Regions from separate parts of the Hymenobacter sp. HD11105 genome, predicted to be linked through region 4. Evidence: riboswitches for the same ligand, from Rfam matches in the RefSeq annotation. Region 4 holds a riboswitch; each other region holds the start of a gene.

Region 1 (7,442 bases), on a different contig from region 4:
ATTCAGGAGTCAGTTCTTGAGCCTGAGCCTCAGCCCGCCGAAATCCCGCTGCCTACTGATGAGGTAGACTGTCTTGTCATCGGCACCGGCGCTGGTGGTGCGCCCTTATTGGCGCGCCTGGCTATGGCGGGCCTGAAGGTGGTAGCGCTGGAAGCCGGCCCCTGGCACGACCCCAAAACGGATTTTGCCACCGATGAAAAAGCTCAGGAATTTCTATACTGGACCGATGAGCGGTTGTCGGCGGGCAAAGACCCTGTCGCCTTCGGCAAAAACAACTCCGGCACCGGTGTTGGCGGCTCCACCTTGCTTTATATGGCCCACACGCCTCGCGCCCAGCCCGATGATTTGCACCTGCACCGCGACTTCGGCGTGGGCGTTGATTGGCCTTTTGGCTACGAGGAGTTGGAGCCGTATTATGAAGAACTAGAGCAGTTTTTAGGCATTTCGGGCCCAACGCCTTATCCCTGGGGTCCTAAGCGACGCCGCGGCTACCCGCTGGCTCCACTCCCGCTCAATGGTGCTGCCCAGCTTATGGAGCGAGCCTGTCAGCAACTTGGTATTCAAACTTCGCCGGCGGCCAACGCAGCCTTATCGGCGCGCTACTACCAAGAGGGTGTAGGTTGGCGCGAGGCCTGCACCAACCGCGGCTTCTGCCAAGCCGGTTGTAGCACCGGCGCTAAAGCCAGCATGGACGTCACGTTTCTGCCCCTGGCCGTAGCGCATGGTGCCGAAATTCGCCCCAATTGCTTCGTAACTGAGATTGAGCGAGACGAGCAGGGCCGCGTAACGGGCGTGGTGTATGAGCACAACGGCATCACCGAGCGCCAGCGTTGCCGCCATTTGTTTATCTGCGCCGGCGCTATTGAAACACCTCGACTACTACTACTTAATGACTTAGCCATGAGCAGCGGTCATGTTGGGCGCAACTTTATGGCACATCTCGGCGTGCAAGTGTGGGGCACCTTCCCAGAAGATATCCGACCCTATAAGGGCATTCCTGGGGGGCTAATTTCCGAGGACACCCACCGCCCGGCGGATGCCGACTTTGCGGGCGGCTACTTATTACAAAGCGTTGGTATGATGCCCGTTACGTTTGCCAGCCAAGTAGTGCGGGAGCGGAAGTTCTGGGGAGCAAAATTGCGCGACTACATGCGTCAGTACAACCACATTGCTGGCATCAACATCCTGGGCGATTGTTTGCCCCACGAGGATAACTTCCTGGAGCTGGCCGAGGAAAAAGACGCGCGCGGCCTGCCCAAGCCTCGATTGCACTTCACTTACCACGAAAACGAAATCCGCATGAATCGCCACGCCGAGCAGCTCATGCGCCGCATTTGGGAAACGGCCGGTGCCTCCGATATCTGGAGTTTCCCCCGCTCGACACACGTCATCGGCACCGCCCGCATGGGCCTCTCCGGCGACGATGCCGTGGTAAATGCCGATGGCCGCGCCTTCGACGTGCCCAATCTCTACATCTGCGATAACTCGGTATTCCCAAGTGCCTTAAGCGTCAACCCGACTCTCACCATTATGGCCCTGAGCCTACGCACCGCCGATAAGTTTTTAGAAAGCGAGCAAAGAAGAGATACCTGAACAGCACTTCCCGCCTCAGCTGAGGCGGGGACGCCGTGCCGCAGGCACGGCTGGTTTGCTCGTTGTTTAGTTGATTATCAAAACAACACAAAGAGCCGTCATGCTTAGCTTGTCGAAGCATCTCACCCGCTTCATTGCAATACCTTGGATTATAACAATCGGTAGAGATGCTTTGGCAAGCTCAGCATGAGATTCGGGTTTGGTGAGTTAGTGCAGCAACTAAACACGCATGATGCTTCGCCCTGCATGACGACCTTTTAAAATACGGTTGGACGCGCAAGGGTGGCACCGTAATCGCCTTCGGCCTTTATGACCTTGACCGTAACCACGCCAAGTGGAAGAAGCTTATCGACAATTGCTGCAGGAGTACGGCCAAATCACGATTGTGCCACACAGGGAGTTGTTTGTAGCAACCAAGCAACTAGCTACCTTGAAGGTAGAAGTGTAGCTGAACGGGAAAGCAACGGTTCGATTAAGAATACCATCTTTTAGCAGAATGGTACAGTTTCTTAATAGATCAAAACCTAAATTTTCCCACCTTCAAGCCTCCACTACTTATGCTTTCATCAAGACGTCTTCTCCCAAGTCTACTATTGGGTTTGGGGGGCTTTTTGACCCTAAATTCCTGTAGTCAGAAAACAACCTCGGGTGTGGCAAGCGGCCAAAATGCCCCCCAAGCGCAAACTACGCAGGCCACCCAAGTCGCGACCTACCAGGTTCCGGTAGACTATTACACCCTCGACAACGGCCTGAAAGTGGTGCTCTCGCCCGACAAAACGGCGCCCGTTGCTACCATTGCGGCTTATTACAACATCGGCTTCCGCATCGAGCCCCGCAACCGCACCGGCTTTGCCCACTTGTTTGAGCACATGATGTTCCAGGGCTCCCAAAACCTGGGCAAGATGGAGTTCATCCAGGTGGTGCAGAAAAACGGCGGCATCCTGAACGGCTCCACCCGCTTCGATTTCACCAACTACTTCGAAATCGTGCCCGCCCACAAGCTCGAAACCATGCTCTGGGCCGAAGCCGACCGTATGCGCGGCCTCAACATCACCCAGGAAAACCTCACTAACCAGCAGGGCGTGGTGAAGAATGAGGTGAAGGTAAACGTGCTCAACCAACCTTATGGCGGCTTTCCGTGGTTGGATATGCCCCAGTATGCCAACAAAAACTGGCACAACGCCCACAACTTCTACGGCGACCTGAAAGACCTCGACGCAGCCAACCTGGAGGATGTACAATCTTTCTTCAAGACCTATTACGCCCCCAACAACGCCGTGCTGGTCGTAGTGGGCGACTTCGATCCTAAAGAGGCAATGGCTTGGATTGAGAAATACTTCAAGGATATTCCGCAGGGTACGCCACCGCCCAAAGTAGACCTCAGCGAGCCTCGTCAGGAGAAGGAGCAGCGCTTCAGCAAAGATGACAAGCTAGCCACCAAACCAGCCCTCGCCTTTGCCTACCACATGCCCGACAAGAACACGCCGGAGTACTACGCCATGGGCCTGCTCGACCAGATTCTGCTCCAGGGCAACGACAGTCGGCTATATCAAGCGTTGGTGCAGGAGCGCGGCTACACGGGCTCAGTCAGTGGAGGCATCAACTCGAGTCTGGGCAACATGTTCAATTATAACGGCCCTATGCTCTGGGATGGCAGCTTGGTGTATGACAAAAACGTCTCGGCCGACTCGGTGGTGGCCGTGCTGGACCGTGAAATTCAGCGACTCGACAAAGAAGGCGTAAGTCAAGAGCTGCTGGATCTGGCCATCGTGAAGATGCGCTCCGACCTGTATGATCAGATAAGCCAACTGTATGGCTTCGGCAAAGCTGATTTGCTGGCCAGCTTCGCACTGTTTGAGAATGACCCCAAGCGTATCAACCAACTGGAAAGCGAGTTTCGGAAAGTAACGCCGGAGCTGATGCAGAAGACGCTGCGTGAGTATCTGCGGACCACCAACCGGACCATTCTCACGGTGAACCCACTGGCTAAGAGCTAGCTGCACCTCTGCCCTCCCACGCAGCGCGGGCTGTGTAGTCCGCACTTTCAGAACGCTGGGGGGCTTTTTCCAACACTTACTAAGCCCAGGTTAGCACTTCGCTCCAAATCCCAAAGACTTACTCATGAAAAATATAGTTATCGGCTTACTAAGCGCCGCATGCGCCCTCAGCGCGCCGGCCTTTGCCCAAAAACAAACACCTCCCGCCGGCGGCACGCCCCGCGACTTCACATTACCTGCCAAAACGGAATTTACTCTCGACAATGGCTTGCAAGCCACACTGGTGCCCTACGGTGAAATTCCGAAAGTGACGGTGAGCATGGTTGTGCAAGTCGGCAACGTGCACGAAGCGGCCAACGAAAACGGCCTGGCCGACATCGTTGGCCGCCTGATGCGGGAAGGCACCACGACACTCTCGGCCAAGGAGATTTCGGAAAAAGCCGCTCGGATGGGGGGCTCGCTCAGCGTATCTGTGGGGCCCAACCAAACGTTTATCACTGGCTCGGTGCTGTCGGAATACGGACCGGAGCTCGTGCGGCTAATGGCCGATGTGGTTCAGAACCCCGCCTTTCCGCCTACCGAGATTGAGCGCATCAAGAATGACTTTAAGCGCGAGAACAACCTGTCCCGCTCCCAACCCGGTACCCAGGCTCGCACCAAGTTTGCCATGGCCATGTACAAAGGGCACCCCTACGGCCGCGACATTCCGACTGATGCCGAAGTAAATGCCTATGGCCCCGAGCAGGTGCGCGATTTTTACACCAAGCAATTTGGTGCTCAGCGCACGGCAGTATACGCTGCTGGCAAGTTTGATGAGAAGGCTATGCGCGAAGCTGTTACCTCTTCGCTAAGCAACTGGACGAAAGGCCCCGCCCCGCGCATTGCCATTGCCAAGCCCATTACTAAAACTGACTTGATGGTACAGGATCGGCCCGGTGCGCCGCAGTCTACGCTAGTCATTGGCCTACCCGTGATAGACCCCACGCACCCCGACTACATGCGCCTGCGCGTGATGAACTCCTTATTGGGGGGCTCTTTTGGCTCGCGCATTACCAGTAATATTCGGGAGAACAAAGGCTATACGTATTCTCCTTCCAGCAGCATAAATGCTCGCTACCGCGTGGGTGAGTGGACCGAAGTAGCCGACGTAACCACCGAGCACACGGGCAACTCACTCAAGGAAATCGTCTACGAGATTGAGCGTTTGCAAAAAGAAGCGCCGACGGAAGCCGAACTGGAAGGCATCAAAAACTACGAAGCCGGCCTGTTTGTGCTGCGCAACTCTACGCCGGCTGGCATTATCGGCCAGCTTAATTTCCTCGATCTGCATGGTCTCCCCGACACCTACCTCACAAATCAAGTAAAAGAGATTCACGCCATTACTCCGAAAGAGGTGCAGGATGCGGCCAAAAAATATGTCCGTCCTGATGAGATGACCATTGTGGTGGTGGGTGATAAAAAGCAGATTGATCCACAGTTGAAGAAATTTCAGGCCGAGCGAAAGAAGGCGCTGTAGAAGTTATACAGCCCATAGTAGTCAGCTAGAAGGCTAGAAGGCTAGAGAGCTAGTTCCCCTCCTCAGCTGAGGAGGGGTTAGGAGTGGTTGGCCGGAGCGACCGAACATCAGCTATAGCTAGTTCTACTTAACTGTGCAACGATTGTCAACCACCCCTAGCCCCTGCTCAGCTGAGGAGGGGAACTAGCTCTCTAGTTTTCTAGCTCTAATTTTGAAAGCTGTTTCCCTCCCTTTCCCTAAGCTTTATGCTTGAATGAAGCCATGGCTAATGGGTGGGGTTACACGTTGCACTTTTTTCGTCATCATACTGTATCTTTGCTGAGCTACTTATCCAGAAAGACCGAGGGACTGGGCCCTGTGACGTCTTGGCAACCTGAGTAAAACAAGGTGCCAACTCCCATTTTGCCCCCAGGGCAGAAGAAGATAAGTGCGGAGCCCTCATTTCGAGGTTCTCTTTCTGGATAGGCGGTAGTTTAAACGCCTTTTTAGTAAGGAGACCTTATGAAAACGACTCGCCCCGCCTCCCCCCTCTACGACATTCTCCAACAGCGCATTCTGGTGCTCGATGGCGCCATGGGCACCATGATTCAGCGCCACCCGCTGACGGAGGAGGACTTCCGGGGCACGCGCTTCGCCGACCACCCTAAACCTCTGCGCGGCAACAACGACCTGCTCAGTCTGACCCGCCCCGATATTATCAAGGGCATTCACGCCGAATATTTCGCCGCCGGGGCCGACATGGTGGAAACCAACACCTTCAGCGGCACCACCATCGCCCAGGCCGATTACGGGCTGGAGCATCTAGCGTATGAGCTGAACTACGAGTCAGCGCGGATTGCGAAAGAAGTTGCCGACGAGTTTACCGCCCGCGAGCCACATAAGCCGCGCTTCGTAGCCGGCGCCATCGGCCCCACCAACCGGACCGCCTCTCTCTCGCCCGACGTGAACCGCCCTGGCTTCCGCGCCGTGACCTTCGATGAGCTAGCTATTGCCTACCACGAGCAAGTGCGCGGCCTAGTGGAAGGCGGCTCCGATACGCTGCTAATTGAAACCATTTTCGATACCCTGAATGCTAAAGCGGCCTTGTACGCCGTCCAGAAGTTCTTCGACGAAGGTGGACGGGTTGTGCCGGTTATGATTTCGGGCACCATCACCGATGCTTCGGGCCGTACCCTTTCGGGGCAGACAGTGGAAGCTTTCTGGAATTCCATCAGTCATTTGCCGCTGCTAAGCGTGGGCCTAAACTGCGCCCTTGGGGCTGATCAGCTGCACGTATATGTGAAGGAGTTGAGCCGCATTGCTGATGTGCACGTGTCAGCTTATCCGAACGCTGGTTTGCCCAACGCGTTTGGCGGCTACGACGAGTCCGCCGAAGAGTTTGCGGCAGTGGTAGAGAATTATCTAAAGGAAGGCATCGTGACGGTGGCCGGCGGTTGTTGTGGCACCACGCCCCAGCACATTGCCGAGCTGGCGAAGTTGGCCGAAAAATACCAACCGCGCCAACTACCCAATTTGCCCCCCGCAACTCATTTGTCAGGCTTAGAACCGTTTGACATTACGCCCAACAGCCTGTTTGTGAACGTAGGTGAGCGGTGTAACGTGACCGGCTCCCGTGCTTTTGCCCGCCTCATCCGCACCGGCGCCTACGAGCAGGCTCTACAAGTTGCCCGCGACCAGGTAGAAGGCGGTGCCCAGGTCCTTGACGTGAACATGGACGAAGGCATGCTCGACTCGGAGCAGGCCATGACCACCTTTCTTAACCTCATTGCCTCCGAGCCCGACATTTCACGGGTGCCGGTGATGATTGACTCCTCTAAATGGAGCGTGCTTGAAGCCGGGCTGAAGTGCGTGCAGGGCAAGAGCATCGTCAATTCGATTTCGCTGAAAGAAGGCGAGGAAGTATTCAAGGAGCGCGCCCGCACCGTGCGCCAGTACGGCGCGGCTATGGTCGTAATGGCTTTTGATGAAAACGGCCAGGCTGACTCTTTGGAGCGGCGCATCGAAATATGTAAGCGCAGCTACGACATTTTGGTGAACGAAGTAGGCTTCCCGGCCACGGACATCATCTTCGACCCCAACATCCTGACCGTGGGCACGGGCATGGAGGAGCACCGCAACTACGCGCTGGACTTCATCGAAGCCGTTCGTTGGATCAAAGCTAACCTGCCCGGCGCCCTCACCAGCGGCGGCGTCAGCAATATCAGCTTCTCCTACCGCGGCAACGACGTGGTTCGCGAAGCTATGCACACGGCGTTCCTCTACCACGCCATTCGCGCCGGCTTGGATATGGGCATCGTAAATCCCAGTCAGTTGGGCGTGTACGACGAGATTCCGAA
Region 2 (7,442 bases), on a different contig from region 4:
TCATACGAGTATGCTAAATGCGGAAAGAATAAGACGACAGGATTATGCAAGTGCCTACCTCAGTGAGCAAGCGTCTGCACATAAAAACGCTCGAGAAAATGCGTGATTTGCGCGGTTTCAATCAAAAAGCCATCGTGGCCGTAGCCCGAATCCATTTCGACGTACTTGGCGCCGGGAATGTGGTGAGCCAAGAGTTGCTGCTCGCTGGGCGGAAACAGCACATCGGAGCTAATACTGATGACCAAAGTGCGGGCTTTGATCTGGCTTAACGCCGCTGCAATGCCCCCTCGGCCTCGGCCTACATTGTGCGAGTCCATGGCCTTGGACAAGGCCACATAGGTGTAAGCGTTGAAGCGGGCCACCAGCTTGTCGCCCTGATACTGCTGGTAGGAACTGGCCCGAAAATCGGTGATTTTCTCCCCGTCGGGTTCATGCTGGGTATTGGCGTACGCCTCATAGCTGCGGTAGCTGAGCAAGGCCACGGCACGTGCAGCTTTCAAACCAAATTGCCCCCCAGTCGGAGTGGCCGAGAAATAAGTAGGATCGGCGAAAATAGCTAGCCGTTGAGCTTCATTAAAGGCAATTCCCCAGGGCGAATGCTGGGCATTAGTGGCCAATAACACGAGATGATCGAATAAAGCAGGCTGTTGGATGGCCCATTCCAACGCCTGCTGCCCGCCCAACGACCCGCCCATCAGCGTATGAATCTGATGGATACCCAAGTGTTGGCATAAACTCTCGTGCGCCGCCACCATGTCCCGAATGGTCAGCAGCGGAAACTCATGATACAGCGCACCCGTTGAACCGGTGGCCTCGAGCGGGCCCGTGGTGCCGTAGCACGAACCGAGCACATTGGCGCACACAATAAACCAGTTGGCCGGATCGAAATGGTAGGTAGGCCCAAACAAACCAGGCCACCAGCTGAACACATCCGCGTTGGCCGTAAGGGCATGGCACACCCAGACTACATTGTCGCGGGCAGCATTGAGCGTACCATAAGTATGATACGCAATGCGCACCTGCGACAATGTGGCTCCGCTTTCGAGCGGGAGCGGAGCAGGAAGCGTGTAGAACTGGGGTTCCGTCATGGATAGGGTTGGCAGCTCAAAGGGTTATTTCAGCTTAGAGAAAACTGCGCGATAAGATGTAGTACTGCTGCATTCAGGCCGCTGCAACGGCGCTGAGTGCAGGACTAACCCGCGTTAGACTTCCAGTACTACGGGGTGTTCAACAGCCGGCTCGGGCAAGGTATCTCCTTCGGTTTGCTGATCCTGGGGGCATTTTCGGCCACCGCGTCGAAGGCGCTTTGCAGGTCAGCCTTAATGTCCTCGATGTGTTCCAAGCCCAGCGAAATGCGCAGCAGCGTGGGCGTAACGCCGGCCGCAATTTGCTCTTGATCGGAGAGCTGCTGGTGAGTGGTAGCGGCGGGCTGAATGATGAGAGTTTTGGCGTCGCCTACGTTGGCTAAGTGGCTTATTAGCCTTAGATTGTCGATGAAGTGAGTAGCTGTGTCTTTGCTGCCTCTGATGCTGAACGTGAGGACGCCCCCCGCGCCCCGCTTCAGATATTTCTGAGCTAAGGTGTGGTAGCGGCTGCTTTTCAGGCCCGGATAATTCACGGCTTCTACCTGGGGATGCTGCTCCAGCCATTCGGCCAGCTTCTGGGCATTCTCCACGGTCCGGTCGACGCGTAATGACAAGGTTTCGAGGCCTTGCAGGAGCAGGAAGGAGTTGAAGGGACTGATGGCGGGGCCAAAATCGCGCAGGCCTTCTACCCGCGCCCGAATGATGAAGGCGATGTTGCCAAAAGGTCCGCCCTTACCAAATACATCATTGAAAACCAGGCCGTGGTAGCCTTCCGAGGGCTCCGTGAATTGCGGAAACTTGCCGTTGCCGAAGTCATACTTACCACCATCGACAATTACGCCGCCAATGCTGGTACCGTGGCCGCCAATCCACTTCGTAGCCGACTCGACCACAATGTGGGCACCGTGCTCCAGGGGCCGGAATAGATAACCTCCCGCCCCGAAGGTGTTATCCACGACCAGCGGCAGGTCGTGCTTATCAGCAATGGCAGCAATGCGCTCAAAATCGGGAATGCTGAAGCTTGGGTTGCCGATGGTTTCGAGGTAAAGGGCCTTGGTGTTCTCATCAATTAGAGCCTCGAAGCTTTCGGGCGTGTCGCCATCGGCGAAGCGGGCCTCAATACCTAACCGCTTGAATGCTACCTTAAACTGATTATAAGTGCCGCCATACAGGTGTTGGGTACTCACGAAATTGTCGCCGGCCTGCAAAATATTATTCAGCGCCAGGAACTGCGCCGCTTGCCCCGAGGCGGTAGCCAGCGCGGCCACTCCGCCTTCCAGCGCCGCCACCCGCTGCTCAAATACGTCGGTGGTGGGGTTCATCAGGCGGGTGTAGATATTGCCAAACTCCTTGAGCGCAAATAGATTGGCACCGTGCTCGGCGTTTTTGAACACGTAAGAAGTTGTTTGATAAAGAGGCACAGCGCGGGAGCCAGTGGTAGGGTCGGGTTGCTGACCAGCGTGTAGTTGAAGGGTTTCGAAGTGCAGATTTTGCGTGGACATAGGAAGGCTGAATGGAAGTGGTGTCAGATAGGAAGAGTAATTACATTGCTGAGAATCAGACGCACAGGGCCGCCACTAAGCAGCAGACTGCACAGGCTCCGGAGCTAAAGGGAAGCTAGGCGGAGGCGAGAAGAACCCGTCGGCTAGCGGCTCGCGGGCCCAACACGACGCGGGTTAAGCAGAAGAATAAACTGGGAGGCTAGGCCAAATAGGCTAGCAACAACACACGCGACAACAACACATTCGCGCGGTCTGGCAACGGTCCGGGGCCGGAGCTAAAACACGAAAATCCGCAAGCCAAGCCGCACGCACGGGGGCAGCGGGGGCAAACGGGGGGAGCAAGTCGGGGGAAGAGGAGTTTCTCATGGCGCTGAGCTTATATCTCCCGCGAGCAACTGGCCACGCGGGCAGGAATTGGCACCTTTCACATGATGAAGGTTGCCAGCGGGTCAGGGAGCCTGTTCTCTCGCCGCTTCTGTATAAATCTGAAAAACTATCCCGTCGTTAACGAGAAGTACCGGGTAGGTGGCCGTAAATGTACGGATCGGATTGAAAACGCCAAATGCAGCAAAAAGTTTTTTGGCTTGCCGCAAGCAGGTTTAATAAAACAAAAAAGCCCCCCAGGCCAAGTCTGGGGGGCTTTTTTTACGAACAGAAAAGCAAAGCACTATTTTATAGTTGGGGCAGATTCAATACCTGACCTACTTCGATATGGTCAGGGTTTGCGCCGATGGTCGCCTTGTTAGCATCATATATCTGGTGCCACTTAGCAGCGTCGCCATAGTGTTTTTTGGCGATTTTGGAGAGCGAGTCGCCGCTGACCACCGTGTACTGCGTGCCTTGGGCGGCGGTAGCAGCGGCCGGCTGGTTGGCGTTGCCAAAGAAGTCAGTGTTAGCGTTCTGATTAGGCTTAACGGCTGGCTGTACGGGTTTTTCTTCGCCCTTATTGCTTATGAAATCGAACAGTCCCATGGTCGTAGATTAGGTGAGAAGGAGAAAACAGCAGATAACGCATGTGCCTGACGGCCATGCTGTCAGGTCGTCTTACGCCGGTGCTTCGAATAAGTTGCGGAGCCCAAAATGCCCCCCAGCGTAGCTAACCCTTTGCAGCGGGGCGCGTAAGAAGCGCAACATTGCTTTGCTGCAATGTATGCTCACAACGCACTTCCTTTCCAAATCTCTCTTAAACCTTAGCTCTCCTTCTTATGAAAACTACTGTCCTTTCTTTCCGCTATTTAGCCAGCCTGTTGATGCTGGTATCGTTGTTTACGTTTGCTTGTAAGCAGGAAAACAAAGTTGGCGAAACCAACATGCTATATGGCACCGAAAGCAAAGTGTGGAAAACCGATAAGGAAACCACCGCCAGCGGTGACAAAGTGGCTCAAACTTCAGCCGACAAAGACACCGAACTGCGCTTCTACGCCAATGGTAATTTCAACATGACCTCGCCCCAGCAGTCGATGCAAGGCAAGTATACCTTCGACCAGCCTGGCAAAAAAATCACCCTCACGCCTGATGGTGGTACTACTTCGATGAGCTTCGACGTAGTAAATCTGACAGATAAGAAGATCACGCTGCGCGGTGTAAACGGCGAGCAAATGATGTTGGAAGCTGACTAGTTTGTCAGCTCTTAACCCCACAAAAAAGCCCCCCAGCACTGAGTTGGGGGGCTTTTTTGTGGGGTTATATAAGTATGCCGCAGTTCGCTACGAAGTCATTACTTCCTTCACCCGATGCTTACCAAATACCCGGGCTATCCAGCGAGGCAGGAAAATGGCCCCCAGCACCAAATAGAGATAGTAAGTAACGATACGATACAGGAGCACCACAAAATTGGTCATGGTGGGAGTACCGATAAACTTGCCGAAAAAAGTAGGAAAAGCTCCCTCGGCAATGCCCGCACCGCCGGGAGTAATAGCCACCAGCAGCACCACTTTATAAATCAGATTGCGGCTGAAAATTAACCCAAACTCTCCCCAACTCACATCTATAAAAGCCGCGATAATGCAGCCAATAACTAGGTAACGTGCCGTCCAGACGAAGGCCGTGGACAGGGCCGCTTCTACCCAATATCTGGCTGCGTTGCCGCGTAGCTGAGCCGACGCCCACACCATCTCGTTGCCGTGCTGATACGCTTTGGAACGCCAGCGCCGCAAGCCTTTGAAGGAGAAAAGTCGTACCAGCAGGCGCTTCACCGATTGCGGATTAATAAAAAGCGCATACAGCATAATGCCGGAGTACAGTGACACCATCAGGTAGCTCAGCACAAAGGCAATTTGCAGCGTGGTGACAAAACCGCCTTGCAGGGCTTCGTGCGGGTAAAGCGCATCGCCGGCCAGCCACACCACCAGCGGCACCGTGACCACATAATACACATTATCAAGCAGTGCAGTCACCATGACATACGCCAGCGATTTGCCCAGCGAAATACCTTCCCTGTGCAGCAGAAAAGGGGCTGCCGACGTACCCCCCACGGCGGAAGGAAGCACGCAGGAGGCAAACTCCCAGATCATGATTACGTCCAAACTTTGGCGCCAGCTCAGCACTTTCTCCGAGATGTGGCGAATACGGTAAATATAACCCAAATCGCGGGCTATCAGCACCAACACCATGACAAACAGCCAGTGTAGCTTGGCATTCGCTAGGGGCGCTAAGTCGCCGGGCCGGTAGCTGCGCCAAAACATAAAGCCCACCACGCTTAAGCCAATAAAAACCGGCAAAATGATACGGGAGGGCTTTAGCTTATCAAGAAGTTGTTGTTCCTGATTATCCTGGGTGAGGGGCATGTGAGAGAGGCGGGGTGCTGAGGTAAAAGTAGGCAATATTGGGAGCGACTACATTAGATACGCATTAAGAATGGCCTGGGCTGCTGCCAGTCAAATAGAAAAAAGTAGCCTGTTATGCTTGAGGTAGGTTTCACGATGCCCTGCAACAACCGGCCCTAACGAAAAGTCGTACCTTTGCCAGGTGCCTTCGGCAGGAAACTTGAAAGGGCTTAACCTTTTGAATTCCCAATCTGTTATTCAGCTATATTTTACTTTTTGCCCTTCCGAAAGATGATTGTTGAACCCGGTGAACTGCTGGCGGCTATTGACTCGCCTGATGACCTCAAAAAGCTCAGCGAGGACCAATTAGTGCAAGTGAGCCAGGAGCTGCGCCAATTCATCATTGACTCGGTTTCTATTTATGGGGGCCATTTTGGTGCTTCCTTAGGTGTAGTAGAGCTGACCGTAGCTCTACACTATGTTTTTAATACGCCCTACGATCAGTTAGTGTGGGATGTGGGCCACCAAGCCTACGGCCACAAAATTTTGACTGGTCGTCGTAACCAGTTTCCAACCAATCGCCGCTATGGTGGAATGTCGGGCTTTCCCAAGCGTAAGGAGAGCGAGTACGACGCGTTCGGAGTGGGCCACAGCAGTACTAGCATTGGTGCCGCACTGGGCATGGCCGTAGCCTCGGAGTATAAAAATGAGAAAGACCGCCAGCATATTGCTGTAATCGGCGACGGAGCCATGACGGCCGGTATGGCCTTCGAAGCCCTAAACCACGCTGGCGTAGCCAAGTCCAATCTGCTGGTTATCCTCAATGATAACTGCATGAGCATTGACCCCAATGTGGGCGCGCTTAAAGAATACCTAACTGATATCACTACTTCCCGCACGTATAACAAGGTGCGTGATGAGCTATGGAATGTATTGGGCAAGCTCAGCAAATTTGGCCCTAATCCTCAGCAGATTGCCCGCAAAGTAGAGCAAGCCATGAAGGCTACGCTTCTCAAGCAGAGCAACCTGTTTGAAGCGCTTAACTTCCGGTATTTCGGCCCCGTGGATGGCCACGATGTGCAGCATCTGACCACCATTCTGCGCGACCTGAAGAACATTCCGGGTCCCAAGATTCTGCATTGCGTAACGGTAAAAGGCAAAGGCTACGCTCTGGCCGAAAAAGACCAAACCTTGTGGCACGCTCCCGGCCTGTTCGATAAAATCACGGGCGAGATTCACAAGAAAACTTATGATAAGCCCCAGCCACCGAAGTATCAGGACGTATTCGGCCACACCATCGTAGAGTTGGCGGAACAAAACGCGAAGGTGATGGGCGTGACGCCTGCCATGCCTTCAGGCTGCTCCCTGAATATTATGATGAAGGCCATGCCCGACCGCGCCTTCGACGTGGGTATTGCCGAGCAGCACGCTGTTACCTTCTCCGCGGGCTTGGCCACGCAGGGCTTGGTGCCGTTCTGCAACATCTACTCCTCCTTCATGCAGCGCGCCTACGACCAAGTAGTGCACGATGTGGCTCTACAAAACCTGAACGTAGTCTTCTGCCTCGACCGCGCTGGTTTTGCCGGCGCCGACGGCCCTACTCACCACGGCTGCTACGACATTGCCTACATGCGCTGCGTGCCTAATATGGTGGTAGCCGCCCCCATGAACGAGCAGGAACTGCGTAACCTTATGTACACGGCCCAGCAGCCGGATATGGGCCCGTTCAGCATCCGTTACCCGCGTGGTGAGGGTGTAATGTCCGAGTGGCGCACGCCGTTCAAAAAAATTACCATTGGTACTGGTCGCGTTATACGTGAAGGGAAAGGTGTGGCCATCCTCAGCTTCGGCCACATCGGCAACTACGCCGTGAAAGCTACCGCTGCGCTAGCCGCCGAGGGCATCTCCGCTGGCCACTTTGATATGCGATTCGCTAAACCCTTGGATGAGGAAATGCTTGCCGACGTGCTTAGCCGCTACCAAGCCATCGTGACCGTTGAAGATGGTTGCCTCCAAGGTGGTTTTGGGGCTGCAGTGCTGGAGTTTATGGCCGACCACGGCTACAGCGTACCCGTAAAGCGCCTCGGCAT
Region 3 (7,442 bases), on a different contig from region 4:
GTACCATTGCCGGGCCGGGCTTCAATCGCTGGCTGATTCCGCCGGCGGCCCTGGCTATTCACCTTGCCATTGGGCAGGCCTACGCTTTTAGCGTGTTCAAGAAGCCAATGGGAGCCCTTATCAGCGGAGATGTGAACGCGCCAGCCCCTACCGACTGGACACCCGGTCAGCTGGCAGTTATTTTCTCCATTGCCATTGTGCTACTGGGTTTATCGGCGGCGGTATTTGGTAAATGGCTCGAACGGGTTGGGCCGCGCAAGGCCATGCTAGCTTCGGCTTTATGCTTTGCGGGGGGCTTTTTTATCTCGGCCCTGGGCGTATCCATGCACAACATCTGGCTCGTGTATTTCGGGTATGGCTTTGTGGGCGGCATTGGGCTTGGTATCGGATACATTTCGCCGGTGAGCACGCTTATCAAGTGGTTTCCCGACAGGCCGGGGGTAGCGACGGGTATGGCCATTATGGGCTTCGGCGGGGGCGCCATGATTGGCTCGCCGCTAGCCGTAGCTCTGATGGCTTATTTCAAAGATTCGGCCCCTATGGGAGTAGCCCCTACCATGCTCACGATGGGCGCTATTTATCTGGTATTCATGATGTTTGGGGTATTCACCATTCGGGTGCCAGCGGAAGGGTGGAAACCGGAAGGCTATGTGCCCAACACCCAACAATCAACTCTTATTACGACGGCCAACGTAGATGCCGATACCGCTATTAAGACCCCGCAGTTTTGGCTCTTATGGGTGGTATTACTCACCAATGTGACGGCTGGTATTGGCGTGCTCGAAACAGCCTCTCCACTTATTCAGGAAACCTTCTCCGATACCTCTATGGGGGTGGGCTTGGGCGTAACGGCGGCCGCGGCGGCTGGCTTTGTGGGGCTGCTGAGTTTGTTCAATTTGCTGGGGCGCTTTTTTTGGTCGTCGGCCTCGGATAAGATGGGCCGCAAGCCTACCTACATGATTTACTTTGGATTAGGCATTGCACTCTATGCATTAGTACCCACGCTGGCGGCCAACCACTCGCTGGCGTTGTTCGTCATCGTGTGCTGCGTGATTCTGAGTATGTATGGGGGCGGATTTGCTACTGTTCCTGCTTACTTACGCGACTTGTTCGGCACGATGCAAGTAGGTGCCATCCACGGGCGCCTACTTACGGCCTGGTCTACGGCTGGTATCTTGGGTCCCTTGATTGTTAACTATTTACACCAAAGTCAGAAAGACAAAGGCCTGACCGGTGCTGAAGCCTACCAAACGGTATTTTATGTGATGGCTGGCGTGCTGGTAGTCGGTTTGATTGCCAATATGCTCGTGACGGCTGTAAACGAGAAATATCACTACAAAGAAGCTGCTGCCAAGAAAGTAGCTGCTTAGTGCTCGCGCTTTTCTGTATCTAATCGTTAAAAATCTTCCGCATGGATAATCGTATAAATCCTACAATTCCCGACGCCGCGCCTTCTTCTACCTTACAAACGGTGCTAGCTTGGCTCTACGTTGGCGTGCCGCTGCTTTGGGGCGTCTCTCAAACGTTTATTAAGGCACTGGACTTGTTTAAATAAGTTAGTAAGCGGCTTCCGTGACGAAGCCTGCGTATAGTTTTTACCACAAGAAGCACCTAATGGGGTGCTTCTTGTGTTTTAGTTGAAACCCTTATCCTATGTTTACCGAGCCCACCGACGGTACAGTTGTGCTGCTAGAATCGTTTGCCAACTCTATTTCAGCCCACCTAGCCAAGAATCAGCTGGAAGCGGCTGGTATTGCTTGCTTTATAAGCAACGAAAACCGACCCTACGGACCTATTTCGGGCGGCGTACGGCTGCACGTACGACAGCAGGATTTGGAGGCTGCCCAACGAGTTCTTTCCGAGCAAGCCGCCCTCATGACGGCAGTATATGATGATGACCAAGATGCCTCAACGGATGCTGCTACAGCTACTGCCTCTACTTCATCGGGTAGCTTACTTACCCGACTGCGGGCTTGGCTACTTTCGTAAGTTTTAGCTTAAATATATAAGCCAAGCGTAAGCTAATTCATCTGCATTCCACTAGGATTTGGAATATTAGGAAGCGAGTTGGTACATTTGTGCTACCAATTCTTTCCCATCAAAGGATTGTTTTTATACAGAGGCGCAGAGAGACAGGCTCCGTGAAGCGCCGGCAACCCCCACTCCCCGTGGAACGGTGCCAAGTCCTGACCATATAAAAACAAGTTACCGTGGACCTTTTCAACACCTCCGCTTTCTCTCTACCCCTCGTTGCTTCGCAACAGTGCTGTTATGCGCAGTCTGCACAGGCCGGCTGTTGTATGTGCTCGGTAGGACAAGGTTGTTGTTGATTTGCGCTTTCCCTTTCCTGCCGGCAACTTAGTCTGACGCTTTTTATAAGCGACTAGTATGCCCCTGTTCATTTCCGTTACCCACCCGTAGTTAGCCAGTTAAGCTAACTCGTGCTTGGGCTGACGGTCCGAACCTACTCCACTTTCTGCTTTTCAGCTTCTTGCTTGCAGCTACGCCTCACCGAAGCGCGTCGTGCTTGCTTCAGTTGAAAAAAGCCCCCCAGCCGAGCCAAGGGCTCCAGTTTTCACCTCACTTCCTGTTTTTTAGCGCAGACTCATAAGTGCCATGAGTGCGCAAATTCCAACCGTTTTCACTTCCATATTACATCACCTAACATGTCTGATTTACAGAAGCCTATCGGCATTTATTATGAACACCCCGAATGGTTTAAGCCGCTGTTTGCGGAGTTGGACCGCCGCGGTTTGCCCTACGAAAAAATTGACGCCGCTCACCACCTGTTTGACCCAGCCGAAAAGGAAAGCCGCTATAGTCTGGTAGTAAACCGAATGAGTTCTTCGGCTTATCTGCGCGGACACGGTCAAGGCATTTTTCATACCGCTGGCTTCGCTACTCACTTGGAGCGGCTCGGCGTGCGTATCATCAACGGCTCGGCAGCTACGGCCATTGAGACTAATAAGGCTCGCCAACTCTCGCTGTTCGAGTCGCTGGGACTGAGCTACCCGAAGTCATTCGTGATAAACCACGCCTCGCGGGCCGTGGATGCGGCTCAGCAGCTGCGCTTTCCGATTGTGGTGAAAGTGAACATTGGCGGCAGCGGCGCGGGCATTATCCGCTTCGATACACCCGAAGGCCTACAAGCGGCCGTTGACGCCAATCAAATTGACCTAGGCATCGACCAAACGGCGCTGGTTCAAGAATACGTGACGCCGCGTGGGGGGCATATTACCCGCGTAGAAACGCTGGATGGCAAGTTTTTATACGCCATGAAGGTGTACACCACCGGCGAAAGCTTTAACCTCTGCCCCGCCGAAATCTGCCAGATTCCGGACGAGCCTACAGCCGGCGACTTCTGCCTGACTGAAGCACCAAAAAAAGGAATTCAGGTAGAAGTTACTACGCCGCCCGATGAGATAATTGAGGCCGTGGAGCGCATCGTAGCTGCTGCCAAAATAGACGTGGGGGGCATTGAGTATCTGATAGATGACCGAACCGGCGAGGCGCTGTTTTACGACATCAATGCCTTGTCCAACTTCGTGGCCGACGCCGTGAACGTGGTAGGTTTTGACCCCTACGCCCGCTTTGTGGATTACCTGGAACAACAACTTGAATTGACCACTGCTAACGCTCTTACGATATGAAATTCGGGTATTGGCTTCCCATTTTTGGCGGTTGGCTCCGCAACGTTCCCGATGAGCAAATGCCTACGTCGTGGGACTATGTAAAACAGTTGGCTCAACGCAGCGAAGACTGGGGCTATAGCCTCACGCTCATTGCTGAGTTGTATTTAAATGATATAAAAGGTCAGGAAGAGCCTGCCCTAGAGGCGTGGAGCACGGCGGCAGCACTGGCAGCGGTTACCAAGGAGCTGGAAATTATGGTGGCTGTGCGGCCTACTTTCCATAACCCAGCCTTGCTGGCTAAGCAGGCCGCCAACATCGACCTGATTGCTCCGGGCCGCTTGTCCTTGAACGTGGTATCGTCGTGGTGGCGTGATGAGGCGACCAAATACGGCTTGCACTTCGAGCAGCACGACGACCGCTATGCCCGCACCAAGGAGTGGCTGGATGTTGTGACCAACGTGTGGGAGAAAGACCATTTCTCATACGAGGGCAAGTATTATCAGCTGACAGACAACGTATTGCAGCCCAAGCCAGCCAAGAAGCCGTTCCTGTACGCAGGCGGTGAATCGGAAGCGGCGAAGGACCTTATTTCGTCGCAGTGCGACGGCTATGTGATGCACGGCGACTCGCCCGAGCAAATCGGCCAACGCATTGCCGACATGCGCCGCCGCCGCGAGCAGAAGAATTTGCCCCCCATGAAGTTTGGGGTAGCTGGATACAGCATCGTGCGTGATAATGAGCAGGAAGTGAAGCGCGAACTAGACCGCATTACCAACGTGCAAGCTTCGGCCGCGGGCTACAGCAATTACCAGCAGTGGCTGGCCGGCACGCAATTGGAACAGCAAGTGTCGCTGCATGATTACTCGGTATCAAACCGTGGCTTGCGCACAGGCCTCACCGGTACGCCTGCTCAGATTCAGGACCGCATCGGAGCTTATGAGGCCGTAGGTGTTGATTTCTTCCTTTTGCAGTGCAGCCCGCAGCTGGAGGAAATGGAGCGGTTCTCTGACTCGGTAATTAGTGTATTGGCTTAATTAAGACTACCACACTAAGCTGATTACCTATTTATTTGGCGGTCATGCAGAGGCAAAGCCGAAGCATCTCGCGTGCTGATGTTGAGTTACTCACCTAACGGCGCGAGCGAGATGCTTCGGCTTTGCCTCTGCATGACCACCTTTTTGCTTAGCTTTTGAATTTTTTAATTCCGAAACCGCAGTAGTGGCCACGCTTCGCCGGCTGAGAATTCGGTTTGGTCGGGAGGCAATTCCAGGAAACCGTCGCAGTGAAGCAGGCTGGCTAAGTCGCCGGAGCCACCGGCTCGTTGGGGGTGCGCTAGCAAGCGGCCATCTGTGGCCATTTCGAGGCGGACGGGCAGGAAATAGGTGAGGCGCGGGCGGAAGCTTACTTCAGTAGCTAACACTGCATAGGCCGCTGCGGGGGGCAATTCTGACAATTGGCAGGCGTGCAGCCAGGGCTGCACGTAGCGGTAATAATTCACGAAAGTAGACACTGGGTTACCCGGCAAAGCAAAGACCACTGCCCCATTAGCTTTTTGCCCAAACCAAAACGGCTTACCTGGCCGCTGATTTACTTCGTGAAAAATCTGCTCAACGCCCAACTCGCGCAACACGCCAGGCAAAAAATCGGCCTGCCCTTTTGAAACGCCACCACTGAGCACTACTGCATCGAAGCTGCTTAGCAGTTGCGGAAGGCCTTGGCGTAGAACATCCTGATTATCATTAAAATGAAAAGCCTCGCTGATGGCACCTGTAAGGCTGGCAGCGGCATGGAGCATGGCAGCATTAGAGCGTCGAATCTGATGGGGCAGGGGTGTTTGAGTGATATCAACTAGCTCGTCGCCGGTGCTCACGATGGCTAGACGGGCCGGGCGTGCGACGGCTAATGTAGCCGCGCCGATGGTAGCGGCTACAGCAATTTCGGCGGGGCCAAGGCGCGTACCGGCGGGCACCAACAAATCGCCTTGGCGACGGTCGGCCGCCTGGGCGTGCACGTTGTGGCCTATGTGTTCGGGCAGCACTTGCACGGTGGCTACGCGTTGGCCATTCACTTCTTGAAAAGTCACATCTTCATAGCGTATCACGGTATCGGTGCCTGGCGGCAACACGGCACCCGTCATGATCTCAATGGCGGCTGTGGAATTATGCAACGGCTGCGGTGGGGCACCCGCGAACTGTGTGGCTTCAATAGGAAAGTCAATTTGCCCCCCAGCTATGGCCGCGTACGCCAACGCAATTCCATCCATAGCCACGCGGTTGAAAGGCGGGAAGTCGCGGTCTGCAGTCAGGTCTTGATGCAACACCCGGCCGGTAGCGGCGAGCAAAGGCACGTTTTCGGTCGGTAGCGTGCGGGCGGTGGCCAAGACAAGACGAGTAGCTTCGGCAACTGAAATCATAGAATGGAGGTTTTGGCAGGAACGAACCGCGGCGCGTTCCTGGTTGGGAAACGTATAAATTGCGTGTGGCAGCTAGGTTGCCAGCAAAGGTGTTATACTATTGTTCACCTTGTTTGGCGACAACCTCGGTGCGCCTTTCTGGTTTTGAGCCGAACGCACTGGAGCGCATCCCTACGATTTTCTTATGTTCAATCCTTCCCGCTCGCTCACCCATCTTAATGCCGCTGGTCAACCTGCCATGGTTGATGTGGGGGGCAAAATTCCTACCCGCCGTGTGGCCCGCGCCCGGAGCCGCGTGTTACTAGGAGCCGAAATTGTGCAGCTAGTGCAGGCCGGCGACTTACCCACCAAGAAAGGACCGGTGTTTCAGACGGCTATCCTGGCTGGGGTGATGGCCGCTAAGAAAACAGCTGACCTTATTCCCCTCTGCCATCCGCTGGGACTCGACGACTGCCAGGTTCACATTGAAGTAGCTGGCCCAGATGCTATAGTTATAGAATGCACCGCTACCGTAACGGGCAAGACCGGTGTAGAAATGGAAGCCCTCATGGGCGCTTCCGTAGCTGCCCTTACGGTATATGACATGTGTAAGGCGCTGTCCCACAACATTGTTATCAGTGAAACCCGCCTGATCGAGAAAACGGGCGGTAAGAAAGATTTTTACCATGTCGATGAATAATACGCCCGCCAATTTGCCCTCCAAGCCCCGCACCAAGCACGCCGCGCTGGCCCGTCCAAATATCGGCGAGTTTGGTCGGCACGAGCTGGCTATTCTGGGTGCGCCTTGTGGTAAGATAAAGGACCTGGTGGCTCGCCTGCTGCCCCACTTAACGCCCGCGCTGAGCATAGGCTACGTGGATGCCGACCACGCCACCGCCGATGCCGACGAGGCGGCCGGGGCTAGCCCTATTCTGCAAGCCGGCGCTGCGGCTGAGCTGACCGATAAAATTCAGTTTCGCCGGCTGGATCAGCCTAAGGCGATGGATAAGTTTAGTCAGCAGGAGTGGCTGGCTCACCAGAGCTTGGTGCTGGTCAACGGCAATCACTTCCGGGCCAAGCAGCAAATTATCATCCTCAACCCGGCCAAGCCCCTAGACCGCAAGCTCGACCGTCTGACTGATGTCCAGCTTATTTTGCGTCTAAACCAAGATCAGGAGTTGCCCGAATACTTGCGAGCACATTTGCCGCAGGCTGAGCTCATTCCGGTTCTTGACATAGCTGATGGAGCCGGTATTGCCGCTTTTATTATGCAATGGTGGCAAGCCAGTGCCCCACCGCTGCGAGGTTTAGTGCTGGCTGGGGGGCAAAGTCAGCGCATGCAGGCCGACAAAGGTCGTTTGCAGTACCACGGCCGGGAGCAACGCGAATACGCCGCCGACCTGCTCGCCGCCGTGTGC
Region 4 (7,442 bases):
TAGTGTATTACCCAGTGCCGGTTCACTTGCAGCCGGCCTATGCTTACCTTGGCTACCAAGCTGGGCAGTTTCCGGTGGCGGAAGAGTTGTGTCGTACGGTGCTTTCGTTACCCATTCATCCACTGCTGAGCGAGGCCCAGCTCCGTTATATTACTTCTACTATCCGGGCGTTTTTTGCATGAGTAATTTTTTACCCTTGGGGGCCAAACAGCCTGAGGTTCGCTTTGCTATTTCTGGCGTAGGGCACATCGGCCGACGCCACGCGGCGCTAGTGCAGCGCCAACCTGGGGCTGCACTTACTGCCCTAATTGATACGCGGGAGGAGCTAGAACCGGAGTTGGCCGCCGAATTTACCGGCGTGCCTTTTTTTGCGTCGCTGGAAGAATACTTGGCCCAAGGTCCCGCAGCGGATGTGCTCACGGTGGCTACGCCCAACTACCTGCACGCGCCCCAGGCCATAGGCGGCCTTCGCCACGGCCTGCATGTACTGGTCGAGAAGCCGCTGGCCCTTTGCGCCACCGATGCCAAGCAGATTCTGGCTACGGCCGCCCAAGCTGACCGACTCGTGTTTGGCGTAATGCAGAACCGCTACTCACCGCCGGCCGTCTGGCTGAAGCAGGTGATAGAAGAGAACCGACTGGGGGGCATTTTCATGGTGCAAATCAATTGTTTCTGGAACCGCGACGCCCGCTACTACCGCCCCGGCAGCTGGCACGGCACCCGCGCCCAGGACGGAGGCACGCTCTTCACCCAGTTCAGCCACTTTATCGACTTGCTCTACTGGGTTTTCGGCGACGTCACCAACCTGCAAGCCCGCTTCCACGACTTCAACCATCAGCACCTCACCGAGTTTGAAGACAGTGGCCTCGTTACCTTCGACTTAGTGCGCGGCGGCACCGGCACCTTGCACTATAGCACCGCTGTTTGGGACCGCAACCTGGAAAGCAGCCTCACAGTTATCGGCGAGCACGGTAGCTTGCGCATCGGCGGGCAGTACATGGACAAAGTGGAGCACTGCCACATCCGCGACTACGAGTGCCCGCCGCTACTGCCCACCAATCCCGCGAACCACTACGGCTTCTATCAAGGCAGCGCCGCCAATCATGTGCAAGTAATTGAGGAGGTGGTGGAAGCAGTTAGAAATGGTGGCTCAGCTGAAACGAACGCGCAGCAAGGAGTAAAAGTGGTGGAGATTATTGAGCACATTTATAGCTTGAAATGACGTGGGGAAGTGCAGATAAAAACTACTTATCTGTTTTACGTAACTATCCGCATGAACTCCCCCGACCAACAAGCCCTCACTGAACTCCGCGCCTGGCAACAGCGAATGCAGAAGTCGCCGTCGCTGATGAACCGCTTCACGCGGCGAGTACAGATTCGGCTTAATGCGCTGCTGCCCGAGCGCGTGCATGAGGCTATTACCACGGCCATTCGGCAAATGGTGCGCGGGGTGTTGTTTGGGTCGATGCACACCACGCGCCAGCCACTGCTGAAGGCGCCGTGGGCAGAGCGAGAAACGGCCGTGCGCACCCGCATTCGCTACTACCGCAACACAGCTTCGGCCGAAGGCGCTGTAACGGGCGCGGGGGGCTTTTTACTAGGGCTGGCCGATTTTCCGTTGCTGCTGGGCCTTAAGCTAAAGCTCCTTTTCGACGTTGCCGCCCTCTATGGCCACGACGTGCGCGACTACACCGAGCGTTTGTATTTGCTCCACATCTTCCAGCTGGCGTTTTCCAGTCAGCACACCCGCAATGATGTATACCGCCGAATTGCCGAGTGGGACACCTACCGCCACACTCTGCCCACCGATGTAAACGAGTTCGACTGGCGTACCTTCCAGCAGGAGTACCGCGACTACATTGACCTGGCGAAGCTGGCCCAGCTGGTACCCGTAATTGGGGCGGCGGTGGGCGCAGTAGCTAACTACCGCCTCATCGAGCAACTCGGTGAAACGGCCATGAATTGCTACCGCATGCGTCAGTTAGGGGCAGCAGGCACTATTTTGCCCCCCAGCGCTAGGTAGGCCACGCAACAGCAGAGAAAGATTAGTGGTATTTGCAAGTACGCTTAGTCGAGGCCTACCTTTGCGACCCCAATTCTTTCTGATCAAAGGATTGTTTTTATACAGAGGCGTGGAGAGAAAGGCTCGACGAAACGCCGGCAACCCCCAGCTTTGCTGGAACGGTGCCAACCGAGGTTAGCGCAAAGTATTGCTGGCCATATAAAAACAGATTGCCGTGAACGTTCACATCCGACCCGCCTCGTTTTCCTCCGCCACTCCGCCACGCCTAAGCGGCGCCGCGGCCGTTTGTTTGGACATGGGTTGTTGCTGTTGTTGAGCAGCCAATACTTTCCTCGTTTTTCTGGTGTTGCCAAGCTTTAGTAGCTAATACGAGCCGCTGGAGGGCTTTTTTGCCTGCCTTCGTTCCGCTTGTATTTGTTTCGAAGGCGGTCAGCTTGTCTGCTGGCTCAATGCTAACACGCTAGCTAGTTGCTGGCGGCCTGACCTTCCTCTGGCTTGGGCACAACTCACTATTTCCCCTTCATTTATTCGTCACGAGGCAGGGCTTCGTGCTACCCATTATGCTCAAAAAATCATTGGAGTTGCTGCGCGCAGAAGCGGCCGAAACTGGCTCCCACACGCTTAAACGCAGCCTGAGTGCCTTCAACCTGGTTGCTATCGGTGTTGGGGTAATTATCGGAGCGGGCCTGTTTTCCCTCACCGGTATTGCGGCCGCCAACCACACCGGGCCAGCCGTTACACTTTCTTTTCTGGTGGCAGCCGTCGGGTGCGCGTTCTCAGCCCTGTGCTACGCCGAGTTTGCCTCCATGGTGCCGGTAGCGGGCTCGGCGTACACGTATTCCTATGCCACGCTGGGCGAGCTATTTGCATGGATTATCGGCTGGGATTTGGTGCTCGAATACTCGGTGGGCGCCGCGGCGGTGGCTATAAGCTGGTCGCAGTACTTGACGCGGTTTCTATCAAAATACGACCTACATATTCCCGCGCAGCTGGTTATGTCGCCCTTTGAAACGGCGACCCAAGCCGATGGCTCGGTGGTGCACGGCATCGTGAATTTGCCTGCTATTCTGATTGTGGTGGCTATTACGGCCGTCGTGATTCGGGGTACGCAGGGCTCGGCCTGGGTCAATGCGACGATTGTGGCTCTTAAGGTGTCGGTGGTGCTGGTGTTCATTGCCCTGGGCTGGCAGTACATCGATCCGGCCAACTATCAACCTTATATTCCGGCCAATACGGGCACTTTTGGAGAATTTGGATTGAGCGGAATCTTGCGCGGAGCGGGAGTTATCTTCTTCGTGTTCATTGGCTTTGATATTGTGGCCACCATGGCCCAGGAAGCCAAAAAGCCCCAGCGCGACATGCCTATTGGCATTATCGGCTCGCTGGTGGTGTGCACCATCCTGTTCGTACTGTTTGGGCATGTCATGACGGGCTTAGCCAATTATACTGAGTTCAAGAACAGCGCCGCGCCCGTTGCCATTGCTATCGAGAAAACGCCGTATGCCTGGCTCAGCCAAGCCATTATCATTGCTATTCTGGTGGGCTACACGTCCGTTATTCTAGTGGATTTGCTGGGTCAGTCGCGGGTGTTCTTCTCCATGTCGCGTGATGGTTTGTTGCCCAAAATCTTCTCCGAAATCCATCCTCGTTTCCAAACACCTTATAAGTCGAACGTCTTGCTGGCAGCCTTAATTAGTGCCTTTGCTGGCTTGGTGCCTATTCAAGTAGTAGGCGAAATGACTAGCATTGGTACACTGCTGGCCTTCGTGATGGTCTGCCTCGGTGTACTCATCATGCGCAAGCAGCAACCCGACGCCCCGCGTGCGTTCCGCACGCCTTGGGTGCCACTCGTTCCTATCCTGGGCATCCTAACTTGCCTGCTGATGATGGTTTCGCTGCCCTGGGATACCTGGTTGCGCCTCATCATCTGGTTGGCAGCTGGACTCGTGATTTACTATGCCTATGGCAAGAAGCGCAGCAAATTGCGGTTAGCTCAAGAAGCCGCCAAGCAACCCGCTTAGGTGATATCGCTGTGCAAAAAGGCCCTGCCTGACCTTGGTCGGAAAGGGCCTTTTAATTAGGTGCGCCTCACCTTTTTCCAGGCTTTTTGAATAATATCCTGAAGCTCGGGCACGGCCCGTGTCAGCAATAAAAGCCCCCCATAGATACCTGTAAGCACTGCCGAGCGCAGCAGCATGGTAATGAATACGGAGTGTATCGAGGGTAGCAGCCAGGCAGCCACCCCCGCCACGCCTGCTATTCCCAACACCAGCGGAATACGCAAATCGAAGGGCTGCAACCCGTAGGCATGCCACACAAACCAGGTGCGTGCCACGTTGATGCTGGTCATGGCCAATAGCGTAGCCAGGGCCGCGCCCGTCAGGCCGTATAGCGGAATGAAAAACAAGTTAAGCAGCACGGTGGCCACGGCCAGCGTGATGTTGAAAAACAGATCGAAGCGGTAGCGGGGTGAGGTGACGAGAATCAAGCCATTGACGCCGGTAATGTTATCGAAAAGGCGACCAGCCAACAGCAGCAGTACAGCCGTAGCGCCAGCCGCAAATTCGGGCCGCATGAGGGAGTAAATAAAATCCAGATTTAAACCAATGCCCAGCGCCAGCCAGCATCCCACTACAGTATTGAGCCGGGTGGTGCTGCGGTAAAAATTAGCCATGCGCGGCATGTCCTGGGCTTTCCAGTATTCGGCCAAGAGCGGAAACGCAATCTTATTCAGGGAGCGGGCCGGAATGGTGAGGGCGGTGCTGATGAAAAAAGCCGTGGTGTACACGCCCGTCGCGGCCAGGTTAATGCTGGAGCCCACCATCAGCGCATCAATGGAGCCAATGATAGTGCCCGACAAGCTGGACAGAATAACGAATCCACTGAAACTGAGCACTTCCTTCACCGGCACTACCCCTAGCGCCGCCCGTGATGGGCGTAAGTGCCACTCGCCCAGGTACATCACATACAGCATTAGCAGCAGCGTAGCCAAGCCGTAGCTGCCAATGAAAGCCAGCACGAAAGCATGAAAGGACAAATACCCCAGCGAGAATAGTAGCGCCGCCACTACCGTGAGCACGCGCAGCAAAATATCCTGCACAAAGGACGAAAACGAGGTCTGGTACAGGGCCTTCAAATATGCGTCCTGCAAGGAGTAAAGCAGGATAAACAGCGCCAAAATTGCCCCCCAGAAATAGTAGGGATTCATTAAGGCCGCGTCGCTCTCGAAGTGTGCCAGCAGCAAAGGCCGACTTAGTACATAAGCCACTGTCACGACGGCAAATCCCAGGAGCGGCACGCCCAGCAGCATCGGCAGAAACCCTTGGTGACCACTGGCTTTGTCGCGGAAATAAGGGAAGAAACGGATGCCGGTGCTGGCAAACCCAAAGGCTGCGAGTTGAGCATAAATAGTAGCTACCGCCACTAGCACCCGCGTGAGCCCGATCTGGTCGGCGGCCAGCAGGTTGGGCAGCACCAGCACGGTATTTACGAAGCCCAGCCCCAGCCCGATATAGGCAATAATGGTATTACGCAGCCCCTGCCGTTGAACGATGCCCAAGAGTTCTTAAGTTGATTGGTAAAACCCTACTGTCATCCAGAGGCACGAAGGACCTTATTCGTTTAGAACGACGGACGTAACCACGGCCTGTTCTACCATGATAAGGTCCTTCGTGCCTCAGGATGACAGATGGTTCCAGACATCCGCGCCATTAACAAAAGCCGCATCCCGGCCGCGAAGGTAGTGCAGGAGTTCCTGGAATTGGCGGGGGCCGTTGGTTTGGTTCTGGGGGGCAAAATTCTCATTGTGCCAGAGCATCGTGCACACGCCGCCAAACCTTTCGATTTCTTGGAACATGGGCGTAAGGGCCGGCAAGATTTCGGCGGCCTCCAGTTGAAGATACTTCGGATGATGCAGGGTAACATCCATCACGTTCAGCGGAATTTCCAGGAAGTCGAATGCTTTACCTTTCCTAAAATCAAAAGGGTAAAACGGGAGGCAGTACGAATTGCGAAAGCCAAAGTGCTCGGCAAAGCCTAAGGTAGAATCGTATTCGAATGCTAAATTATCGACTAAGCCCGGCGTGATACGCGGCTCCCACTGTAAGTAGTGAAATCGTATGCCAGGTACAGTCGTGGGCGTACTTATACCATGAGCAGCCTCCTGCTGAAGTCGGTTGATATTGGTGGAAGTGCCAATGCTGGCGTGAAGTTGAATTTCAGATCCAGTTGCTTCCAAAGCCCGAATTCGAGGTATTATGGAAGTGACCCGGTAGTCAGCGTTAGGTGTGTTGTTAGCGGCTTTACGGTGTTCGGGAAGAAAGAAAAACGTTGATTTTGCCCCCCAGCGCTGCGTTTCGGCCTGCACTTCCTCCAGATTGTTCCAGGCGTCGCGGTCTTGCAGGCGCCGGACCAGCAAGTGTGCGAAGCGGATAAGGTTGCCCCCGCGCAGCGCAGCTTTGGCTGGGGCTTTCCATGCGCCATGCAGGTTATCAATATCATGCGTAATGAAGGCCGCGAATCGACCCCTATTTGCCCCCCAGCGGCGCGCGCCCAACTTGGCGCCGGTAATGTGCTCTACCGCGGCCCGCAGAATATCGAAGTAGTAATTCACGAGGGGCACCGTCACGAAGCCGTACTGGCGCTGCACGCTGGCCGCGTAGGGAAACCGCCCGTGCTGGTCGCGCTCTTCCGAAAAATACTCCTGCCAGCCACTGAGCAAATAGAAAGCCGCCGAAATTAAATCGGCGTGAATGAGTGCGCGACCGCTAGGCAGTAGCTCCAGCAGCGGCTTTTCGGGCTGGGTATCAAAGAAAACCGGAATGAGCTGCCCTTGCCACTCGCGCCAGGTGGGAGCAGGCGGGTAGGGGTGCTGACCTTGGAAGAAACCATCAGCGCTGTCAGCTATTTCCAGTTGGGAGTGAGTGTTGGGATAATCAATAATGACTGCCGGCACTGCCTCGTATGCTTGCCAGAAGTGCCGAAGCACGTAAGCCAAGCACATTTCCCGCGAAACAGACTGGTTTACAAGAGGGGGAGGGGTAACAGGAGGCATCAGGACGAAAATACATGGTTTAAGTATATGCCCCGATTCTTATAACCTGACTTAACGCACTACCTCCACCCAGCCTTTAAGCGTGCTGTTAGTGGCATTGCGTCGCAGCATATAATAATATACGCCCGGTGCCGCACTGTTGCCCCAGTCATTGAGGTAGCGCTCGGTTTTGTAAATCTCCTTGCCCCAACGATTATAGATAGCCACCGACCATTCCCCCACGTTGTAGGAGGAAACCACGAATGCGTCGTTGCGGCCATCTTTATTGGGCGTGATAATATTGGGCACGCAAAGGTTGGCGATGAGCGTGCGACTCGCCGTCTGAGCGTTGCATCCGCTGCGCACCGTCACGGTGTACGTTCCGCC

What was found. Region 4 has a riboswitch for S-adenosylmethionine ahead of ACW9KT_RS11130 (amino acid permease). Riboswitches for the same ligand answer to the same signal wherever they lie in the genome.
Region 1: it holds a riboswitch for S-adenosylmethionine, as region 4 does, so the genes downstream of both, metH (methionine synthase) here and ACW9KT_RS11130 (amino acid permease) in region 4, are expected to answer to the same signal.
Region 2: it holds a riboswitch for S-adenosylmethionine, as region 4 does, so the genes downstream of both, ACW9KT_RS03445 (O-acetylhomoserine aminocarboxypropyltransferase/cysteine synthase family protein) here and ACW9KT_RS11130 (amino acid permease) in region 4, are expected to answer to the same signal.
Region 3: it holds a riboswitch for S-adenosylmethionine, as region 4 does, so the genes downstream of both, ACW9KT_RS20790 (ATP-grasp domain-containing protein) here and ACW9KT_RS11130 (amino acid permease) in region 4, are expected to answer to the same signal.

What each region holds. Positions count from the first base shown of each region.
Region 1 covers NZ_JBSWBR010000011.1:46,616-54,057, forward strand. The annotation lists gene ACW9KT_RS20730 (GMC family oxidoreductase) at 1-1,593, shown strand, start outside; gene ACW9KT_RS20735 (M16 family metallopeptidase) at 2,244-3,590, shown strand; gene ACW9KT_RS20740 (M16 family metallopeptidase) at 3,715-5,106, shown strand; SAM riboswitch class I at 5,431-5,536, shown strand; gene metH (methionine synthase) at 5,608-7,442, shown strand, end outside.
Region 2 covers NZ_JBSWBR010000001.1:771,536-778,977, forward strand. The annotation lists gene ACW9KT_RS03435 (homoserine dehydrogenase) at 1-4, opposite strand, end outside; gene metX (homoserine O-acetyltransferase MetX) at 60-1,088, opposite strand; gene ACW9KT_RS03445 (O-acetylhomoserine aminocarboxypropyltransferase/cysteine synthase family protein) at 1,217-2,587, opposite strand; SAM riboswitch class I at 2,961-3,073, opposite strand; gene ACW9KT_RS03450 (LysM peptidoglycan-binding domain-containing protein) at 3,260-3,559, opposite strand; gene ACW9KT_RS03455 (hypothetical protein) at 3,793-4,206, shown strand; gene ACW9KT_RS03460 (lysylphosphatidylglycerol synthase transmembrane domain-containing protein) at 4,294-5,373, opposite strand; gene dxs (1-deoxy-D-xylulose-5-phosphate synthase) at 5,644-7,442, shown strand, end outside.
Region 3 covers NZ_JBSWBR010000011.1:60,868-68,309, forward strand. The annotation lists gene ACW9KT_RS20775 (L-lactate MFS transporter) at 1-1,370, shown strand, start outside; gene ACW9KT_RS20780 (MFS transporter small subunit) at 1,412-1,555, shown strand; gene ACW9KT_RS20785 (putative signal transducing protein) at 1,654-1,989, shown strand; SAM riboswitch class I at 2,110-2,201, shown strand; gene ACW9KT_RS20790 (ATP-grasp domain-containing protein) at 2,667-3,650, shown strand; gene ACW9KT_RS20795 (LLM class flavin-dependent oxidoreductase) at 3,647-4,666, shown strand; gene ACW9KT_RS20800 (molybdopterin molybdotransferase MoeA) at 4,831-6,045, opposite strand; gene moaC (cyclic pyranopterin monophosphate synthase MoaC) at 6,230-6,724, shown strand; gene ACW9KT_RS20810 (NTP transferase domain-containing protein) at 6,717-7,442, shown strand, end outside.
Region 4 covers NZ_JBSWBR010000003.1:87,730-95,171, reverse strand. The annotation lists gene ACW9KT_RS11145 (DegT/DnrJ/EryC1/StrS family aminotransferase) at 1-182, shown strand, start outside; gene ACW9KT_RS11140 (Gfo/Idh/MocA family protein) at 179-1,222, shown strand; gene ACW9KT_RS11135 (EcsC family protein) at 1,274-2,023, shown strand; SAM riboswitch class I at 2,118-2,228, shown strand; gene ACW9KT_RS11130 (amino acid permease) at 2,584-4,044, shown strand; gene ACW9KT_RS11125 (lipopolysaccharide biosynthesis protein) at 4,101-5,582, opposite strand; gene ACW9KT_RS11120 (DUF7033 domain-containing protein) at 5,700-7,076, opposite strand; gene ACW9KT_RS11115 (LamG-like jellyroll fold domain-containing protein) at 7,128-7,442, opposite strand, start outside.